Regions from separate parts of the Pseudalkalibacillus sp. A8 genome, predicted to be linked through region 1. Evidence: predicted binding sites of a transcription regulator. Region 1 holds the regulator's gene; the other holds the start of a gene.
The links. The regulator LexA, encoded in region 1, represses DNA repair genes until DNA is damaged. The targets are predictions, from matches to a motif close to CGAACATATGTTCG.
Positions count from the first base shown of each region.

Region 2: a site for LexA is predicted at 1,586-1,599, ahead of ACJROX_RS27210 (YolD-like family protein). Genes of this name have one in related genera too.

Region 1 is NZ_CP174509.1:3,001,219-3,005,655, forward strand. It holds gene ACJROX_RS15360 (DUF3231 family protein) at 1-274, opposite strand, end outside; gene ACJROX_RS15365 (hypothetical protein) at 403-579, shown strand; gene ACJROX_RS15370 (transposase) at 839-1,135, shown strand; gene ACJROX_RS15375 (IS3 family transposase) at 1,144-2,025, shown strand; gene lexA (transcriptional repressor LexA) at 2,095-2,712, opposite strand; gene ACJROX_RS15385 (LysM peptidoglycan-binding domain-containing protein) at 2,873-3,184, shown strand; gene ACJROX_RS15390 (recombinase family protein) at 3,207-3,860, shown strand; gene ACJROX_RS15395 (DUF896 domain-containing protein) at 3,929-4,156, shown strand; gene ACJROX_RS15400 (hypothetical protein) at 4,267-4,437, shown strand, end outside.
Region 2 is NZ_CP174509.1:5,425,522-5,429,958, reverse strand. It holds gene ACJROX_RS27215 (DUF899 family protein) at 1-486, opposite strand, end outside; gene ACJROX_RS27210 (YolD-like family protein) at 1,627-1,974, shown strand; gene ACJROX_RS27205 (hypothetical protein) at 2,069-2,359, shown strand; gene ACJROX_RS27200 (hypothetical protein) at 3,604-3,828, opposite strand; gene ACJROX_RS27195 (metallophosphoesterase family protein) at 4,388-4,437, shown strand, end outside.

The DNA.
Region 1 (4,437 bases):
AAACATCACAGTACATACGGGGGGCGTTCAAATTAACGTCCTCTTTTATGGTGAAGCCTACAGGTACAGGAATCCCTTCTTCATTGAAAAGACTCGTCAATTTTTCGATATGAGCGTTAGAGAGATCATAGGAATATTGGACGATGGGCTTTATCTCTTCATCTTCTACGATTTTAAGGAAATAACTCAAAACACATTTTGACATGCAATCCTCGATATAATTCGTCCATGTCGAAGCGATTTCAGAAGCGGTCAATTGTATTTTTCCAGTCATTGTCTGGTACCTCCGATGAATAATAAATTCACTTCAAGTTATATTCTGTGTAAATATCCGCATATTATCACGGCAATCCGGGGGAACTTTGAACGATATGAACTAGTCCAAAAAAACTATAAAAAATTGTGCGAAGGAATATAGAAAAACGTTGGCTGTTCTATGTGCAGACAAATTCTTTTTCGAATTTCTTGATTGATACATACGATTTGGAGACGTTCTTGGAGATCTACAATAAATCACAGTTGATAACAAAAATAGTAGTAGTCTATGGGAAGGATTTACAGGAATTAGAAGAAGAGTAGTTAGAATTCCTAGCGGATCAGAAAATCAATAAGAAACATAGGAAGGAGAAAATACCGGATGGACTACTGGAAAAATTTAAAAAGGAATTCAACACGTAAGCTGTCCCACCTTCATGTAGATCCCTTGGGTTTCATAACCACCTGGTTTTCAAATTGATAGACAAATAAAAAATAGAGCTGTCCTTATTGATATGATCCCCACATAGTAGACAGAAAAAAGAAAGCACATTAATCTGTCTATTATGGAGGGGATTTTTCTATGGGGAAAATGAGACAATCATATGATGTTGCATTTAAGAAAAAAGTAGTGGATCTATATATTAAAGATGGTATGGGCTACGATACGGTTGCGAAGGAAGTAGGTATTTCTAGTTCAGTTGTACGTCGTTGGGTTCAACACTTTGAGGCAGAAGGAATAAAGGGTCTCGAGGAAAAGCGCGGGAAAGCAAAAGGACCTGGGAAAGGCAGACCAAGAACCCGTCCTGAGGATCCAGAAGAGAAAATCAAACGATTAGAAGCCGAGAATGAAATGTTAAAAAAGTTCTTAGGGAAGTAAAAGGGGGTATGGAAGCCGTATCAACAGGTACTAAGTATAAAGTGATTCAAGATATGTCCAAGAAACAATACCCTGTCCAACTTCTATGTGAACTTGCAGGGGTATCAAGGGGCGGATATTACAAGTGGTTAAAGCGTCAGGAAGCCCCCTCTTCTAAACAGTTAGAGGATGATAAAATCAAGAAGTTAATCATAAAGTGTCACACAAAGCTCAAGGGGATTTATGGTTATAGAAGGATACATGTCTGGCTTAAGTCGGTACACAATTTACATATGAATCATAAACGGGTTCAACGCTTGATGGGTGAATTGGGAATAAAAGCCATCATAAGAAGAAAACGGCCCTACTACGGAAAGAAGGAAGCTTATGCCATCTCAGAAAACCATTTGAACCGAGATTTTAAAGCCTCTAAGCCAAATGAAAAATGGGTAACAGACATTACATACTTAATTTTTAATGGACAAAGATTGTATTTATCGGCTATTAAAGACTTATACAATAACGAAATCATCGCATATAAAATCAGTCAAAGAAACGACCTTCAACTAGTAATGGATACAGTAAAAAAGGCAAGAAGAAAACGGAGTGTAAAAGGAATTATCCTTCATAGCGATCAGGGATTCCAGTACACCTCAAAACAATATAACCAACTGCTTAAAAAATACAAAATGAAAGCGAGTATGTCTCGAAAAGGAAACTGTTGGGATAATGCTTGTATGGAGAACTTTTTTAGCCATTTTAAAACAGAATGTTTTCACTTATACTCTTTCCGAACCTCTGAAGAGGTTAAGTTTGCCGTCCACCAATACATACGATTTTATAATCACCAGAGATTTCAAAAGAAATTAAACAACCTGAGTCCCTATAATTATAGAGCTCAGGCTGCTTAAAAATGCTTTTTAATTTCTGTCTACTTGACAGGGGTCACTTCATATTAGACGGCTCTATTTGTGTTTCGATTAATGTAACGTTCTATAAACGCCGATTACTTTACCAAGAATGGTAACGCTGTTAAGAATGATCGGTTCCAACGAAGCATTCTCTGGTTGTAGACGAATGAAATCTTTTTCCTTGAAGAATCGCTTGACTGTAGCTTCATCCTCCTCTGTCATCGCAACCACGATATCCCCGTTGTTAGCTGATGACTGCTGTTTGACAATAACCATATCCCCGTCATAGATCCCAGCCTCAATCATACTGTCTCCTTGTACAACTAATGCGAATACATTGTCATCTCCTACCATATGATCTGGTAAAGGGAAATACTCTTCTATGTTTTCAATTGCGGTGATAGGTTGACCTGCCGTTACTTTACCGATTACTGGGATATTGATAGATTCACTTTTTGGAATGGTAGTATCCATATCCTCCGTAATCACTTCGATCGCTCTCGGTTTTGTCGGATCGCGTCTGATGAGTCCTTTTTTCTCCAGACGGGACAGGTGTCCATGAACGGTCGAACTTGAAGCGAGCCCGACAGCTTCACCTATTTCACGGACAGAAGGGGGATAACCCTTATGTTTCACTTCGAACTTTATGTAATTAAGTATATCCTGTTGACGGCGTGATAGTTTCATTCTGTCCACCTCTTTTCTCCTCGATTATTGCATTAAGTATATCACTTGTTCGACAAAAATACAAACATAAGTTCGAGAAAAAACTATTGACAGGAACAAACGTTCTTAATACAATGAAAACAACAAATGAGAACAGGTATTCGTATGGGAGGGAAATGAAATGAAAAATACGAACAGAAAGAACGGTTGGTCTTTTGTTATTGTATTGATAGCTGTAGTTTTGACAATGGGTACTTATTCTTTTGTGAATGCGAAGTCAGATACAACAGAGAAATACATAAATGTTAGAATCGAACAAGGGGACACTCTTTGGGAATTATCTAGAAAGTTTAAGGAAAACCATACATTTACAAGCGAGGCCTTCGTAAAATGGGTCGAAAGCAATAACAGAGTAAAAGCGGATCAGTTACAACCTGGTGATACAGTCATCATTCCAGTAGAAGCAGATGTAAATCAACTTGCATCCAAATAACTCTTCGTGAAGGGAACATAATATGAATGCAGTCATCTATTGCAGGGTAAGTACGGAAAAAGAAACACAGGCCTCATCTCTTGAACGTCAGGAGGCGGAACTGAATCGGCTGGCTGACCACTTCAACTTTAATGTCATCTACTCGATTCACGAAAGGAAAAGCGGATATGATGTGGATCGTGAGGGAATGCTCGAAGTCTTGGATATGGCCAAAGAAGGAAAAATGGATGTCCTCCTTGTCCAGGATGAAACCAGGATCGGAAGAGGCAGTGCAAAGATTGCGATCCTTCATACACTCGGAAAATATAATGTAAAGTGCTTTACGATCAGTGAACAGGGGGAGCTTCAACTAACGGAGGCCGATTCAATGGTCTTGGAAATCGTGAGTCTGGTTGAAGACTATCAGCGGAAGCTTCACAATGCAAAAATTAAGAGGGGGATGAGACGTGCAGTCGACGGTGGATATCGGCCAGAAAAAAACCTCACTAACCTGAATCAGGGCGGGCGTGAGAAAAAGGAGATCCCAACCGAAGAGATTGTTCGTCTTAGGAATCTGGAGTTGACCTTCCAGGAGATCGCCACTACATTACAAGGATTTGGTTATGATGTTTCAAAAGCCACAGTCCATAGGCGGTATCAAGACCATATAAACAAAAATGGCAGGACAGAAGATTAGAAATCTCCTTTAAAATACGTTAGAATAAGACAAACAAGGAATCAAGTCTTTGTAAAAGGAGTTTGACAATGCTGCCGAAACAAAAAATAGATCGAATCAATGAGCTCGCACGGAAATCGAAAGATGAAGGGTTGAGCAAAAAAGAGCAAGAAGAACAACGAAAACTGCGTGAAGAATATTTGAAAGCATTCCGCGGTGGTTTTAAGGATCAATTGCGTTCTATCAAAGTTGTTGATCCAGAAGGAAAAGACGTTACCCCTGAGAAATTGAAAAATGAAAAGAAACGCTACCATTAATAAACGAGCCTGGTTTGAAAAATAATTCAAATCGGGCTTGTTTTTGTATTGCATCAGTCGCAAATTCTGATATACTGTTATATAACAATGCTAAGGGAGTGGATTGACTGATGTTCTCTATTACGAGTCCAGTAGTAGAAATGTACAGGCAAGAAATGGGATTGCAAAATGGGGATGCACTTCAGCTCTTTTGTCGATATGCTGGCAGTGAGACAGGTCTTTGTATTGGAGTAGAACGGGGAATGCCGATGGACGGCGATTATGTACAAGAGGTAGATGGA
Region 2 (4,437 bases), 2.4 Mb from region 1:
GACCAGGATGCCGAAGTGCCGGTCAACGATCAACTGGTCCGCGGCGTCTTGGGGCACCGAGTACCAGGGAACCGTCCAGCCCATGAAGTCGCGATACCGCGAACTCTCCTCATACGGCCCCTGACAGAAAGTCGCGTAGCTGACGGCCCGCGAGTTCAGATAGGACAGCTCGTTGATATGGGTCGTGGAGAAGGTGCAGCCCTCGCACTGCTCCGCGGCGGGTCTGCCGGTGTGCCACATGTGAAAGTAGGCGATCAGCTGGTGGCGGCCCTCGAACGTCTCCAGCAGCGTAACCGGGCCATCCGGGCCGATCAGCGGGATGGTCGAGTCCACCTCGACCATCGGCAGCCGCCGACGGGCTGCCGCAATTGCGTCACCTTCGCGAGTATGCACCTTCTCTCTGATCCGCAACTCATCCAGTTTGGCCTGCCAGGTGGCCCGATCGACCACTGGAGGCCGCGTAGAAGTGTTGTAATTTTGATTCATGTAATTATCCCCTCTCACTATTGTTTATTTACACAATCAAAGTTTATCCATAGACTTCTTCTCGATTGCTCAAAATTCCTTCAATATTCCGTGTTATCATTCCTTCTTATTCAACATAATGGCCCGATTGTGGAATATTTCTGAATGCATCTTTAAATATCTTTACTAATTCACACATTTTTGAAAGAGTTTAATACCTTGTTGCTAATAAATATACTGCCAAACATACAAAGGTTAATTGCCATAAACATTTATTTTAGCTTGTTTTGATTATCGTCCTCTTTTACAGAAGATAATTACTTATTTATTTAATAACGAACTCCTTTACCAGCAAATGGTTCGTCATTATATCTTGGTATAACTTGTAAATGACTATAGAAAATAAATTGGTTTGAGACCTCTCCGTCATTCCATCCAAGTGTATAACCATCTGGAGAAAGCCTATTGCGACCCAAATCTTTTTCAAATCCTACGACAATGACATCAATGATGACGATAAAGATAAAAAAGACAACAATACCAAGGTTAAAAATAATGACGATGACATCAACAAAACAGACATTAAAACATATGTCAATGATGATGTTAATGACGACAATGTTGTTAATGATAAAGTTGAAAAAATTAACAACACCCTTGTTAAAAAGGATGATGATTACCTACGAGACTTAGCAGCTGGTAAGAAAACGAAAAAGAAAAAAGTGAAGAAGGTTTTCACTTCATTTTATATGGATCCTGACTTGGCGACCGAAGTGGACAATATTGCCTCTCGTGGTAAAGAAGGCGACAAATCGAAATTAATTTTCGGAATCGTTCACTCGTCAAGAAACCCAATGGAACAAAGCGAATGTGGATGATGACATAACTGGTCATCCTCTTACAGTCTCTTGTTCGCTTGGGTTTTAGAGGGAAGCGAGATGCCATAGGCGGTTAGGAGGCGTCTCGGGTCACCTTACCGTCCTATAAGCAAACCCTTGTGGTTCCCCCGATGGCAATGATTTTTTGAAAAACAATGCTACTGCAAGAACCCTTTTTTAAGAAAAGTAAACCGATGATACTTCATGAGATCAGAGACTCAAAAAATAAATACTTGCAAAACAGAACATATGTTCGTAAAATAAGAATAAAAAGGTGGAAAGTATGAATAAAGATCGAGGAATGATGAAGTGGCAAGGGTTTTGTTTACCAGAACATGTGACCTTACTGGACGGGTTTGATCGAAACACGATCGCATCCCCGAGACCGTTCCTCAGTGAAGAACAAACCGAAGAAATCGAACGGCAAATTATATACAGCCTTCAAAACAACACCTTTGTAAAAATTACAATATGGAAAGAAGGGTTCTTTACATCGATGATAGGGAAGGTTAAAAAAATCGATCCGATCCAAAAAACAATCCGTATTCAGGGCGAACACGATACGATAAGTACGGTTCTGTTTTTTAATATCAGCGAGGTAAAAGCCGTGAAAGAGAAGTGGGGAGAGTAGACCTTAAGGAAAATAAAAACTTAAGTTTTCTAAACGTTCTTTAGAACAGAGATACTTGCCTGATCATTATGAGTCATGAAGGTGAGGTTAAAAAATGAAGTTCTCAACATACGATTGGGATTCGTTACGTGTCGAATATAACTTTGCCGGAAAACCCTATCATCTATCCTTTGTTTGTGTCGTGGAAGAAACACCATGCTTATTCCAAATTCGAAAAGAGGAGAGTTGGGAAGTGCATTATGTTGCTCATGCCAGTGAGACATGTGAACACTGTGGGACGGTTCGCTTGTATACAACATGTGATGTGTTTTCAACCTTGTTAAAAGGAAAGGAACAACTGCTTTTCCAATGGGTACGAAAACAACAACAAGGCCGTGGTGAGTGATGAAGCTCTGGATCGGTTTTCCCTTCATCTTGATATGGATGCTTAACGTTTCCTTAGAATACCTATTTCAGTTCCCGACTCACAGTATCCTGTATTCAATTGTCTTTCTCCTGAAGTATACGATAATAATCATATAGCTTAGGTAGAAACAATGCATTGGTGAAGGAAGTCAAAATGATGACCCAGGAGAAACTAACGGGAAAAGAGACTCCTGGAAAAAACATCAGTCGAAAACTGAAGTAGAATCCAAAGAACCATGACAGGTTTACATTCAAGTTCATCCATCGTTTAACCATAATTTCACCAACCTAGCAAGGGGAATAGCTTTATAAGTATAAAAAAGTAGATGATGATAAACAATAATGCGAATAAATGGAACAAGCTATCCGGTGTTCTCATCTAATCTTCCTTTTTATTTTTTATTATTTGTAAATAGATAAAAACCATAACCGAATACATAAAAAAAGCCTGTTAAACTTTCGGTATAACAGTCGAAGACTATCGTGCCCCAAAAACAAAAGAAGTCTATATACGACAAATTCTCCTGGTATATGAAAGGACTATCTTGTGAGAAACTAATAGTAGGACAACTTATTACGAGGGGGATTTTCATTGAAAAACGTATGTTCTGTTAAGATATCATCCCATCGTTTCCGTTTATTGAATATCTTAGAATTATATAAATTCTGCCAAAGCTGTTCCAGTAACGTTTATATTTATGCTAAAGATAAATGTTGTAAAGTCGAACGATTACCGAGCCTAGTTTCTTTTGTGATAAGTCTTCATTGTCGGGATCTTATGATTGTGATAGAGGGAAAACATTCGATGAAGGATAAGATTCGTCTTGAAGACTTGTTGAAATCAACTGATCCAGTTCAAACTAGAAGTTATACTGTAAATTCATCATCTTGGTAGGGGTTGACGTATTTTCAACCAAACCAAGCCCTTACAAGGTGTGTTGTGGCGATTACTTCGAGCTTGCAGGTTGATATTTAGCACAAGGGGGAGGATCGAGCTGTAGCTTTATAATAAACGTTCAACAACTCCCATATTTTACAGCACAAAAAAGAACCGATTTGAAAAAAGATTGATTAAAATGGATTCTTATCTAACAGATTTAAGTTTAGTTTTTATAAAAAAGTTGAATCATTTTCTGCCTGTGTTACTCCACAATCGCTTGTGGAAGATCGTTTTTAGACTGATTTGCATCAGCTTTATTGCAGAAACGTTATGCTTTTTAATTGTTATTTTTCTACAAGTGTTAAAGTGATGTAGATAAGAATTCCCGAAGCGACAATTATAAGAAAAGAATTGGTTATAAGATTAACGTCAATCTCGTTTGTTACTTGATAAACTTCTCCAGCCCTATTATGCCGTATGATTTTCCAGCCATCATACTCAAGTGCAAAGAAAGAGATGATTAAGCCTAAGATTAACCCGCCAATACTTGAAATCCAACCTTTTTTCATTCCTCCACCCCTTTATCCCTTATAATACGAAATGGCCCTTAACATTAAGAAAGAGCACAATTCTTGTTGTAGAATAGCGCCCTATAAAATGGAAGATCGTTCTACAATATTGCAGAAAAGCATTCCTTTGGTTCGACTTAACTTAAAAGGAAAAAATATATTAAATGGTAATCAAAAATGTACCACTTGCCAGTTGACTGCAAACCCCTATAAGTTAAGCAACGATTCCTTATTATCGATAGCTTTCACCACTATCTGATCGCCAAAGACATGATTCCACTGGCTAAACTGCAAATTGGTGGTGAATTTCAATATTTTCAAGAATTATTAACGCTTCATTTTCCTTTTCGACTGGAACGATACCTGTTCAGTTATCTATTTTTCAATTGTAAAACTATTGTTAATCATTTATAAAGATTTGTAACTTTTGCGATAAAAATATTGTCCCAAGTTGTATGCTGAAATAAAATTTTTTATGTTCCTATATCAGAAAAGGAATGAAAGACAAATAGAGAGTGATTGTAAAAAGCAATTTAATTCGGGAGGGAATGTTCAGTTGATGAAAAGATGGATTGCTGTTGTTTTAGCGGGGATTTTGTTACTGGCAGC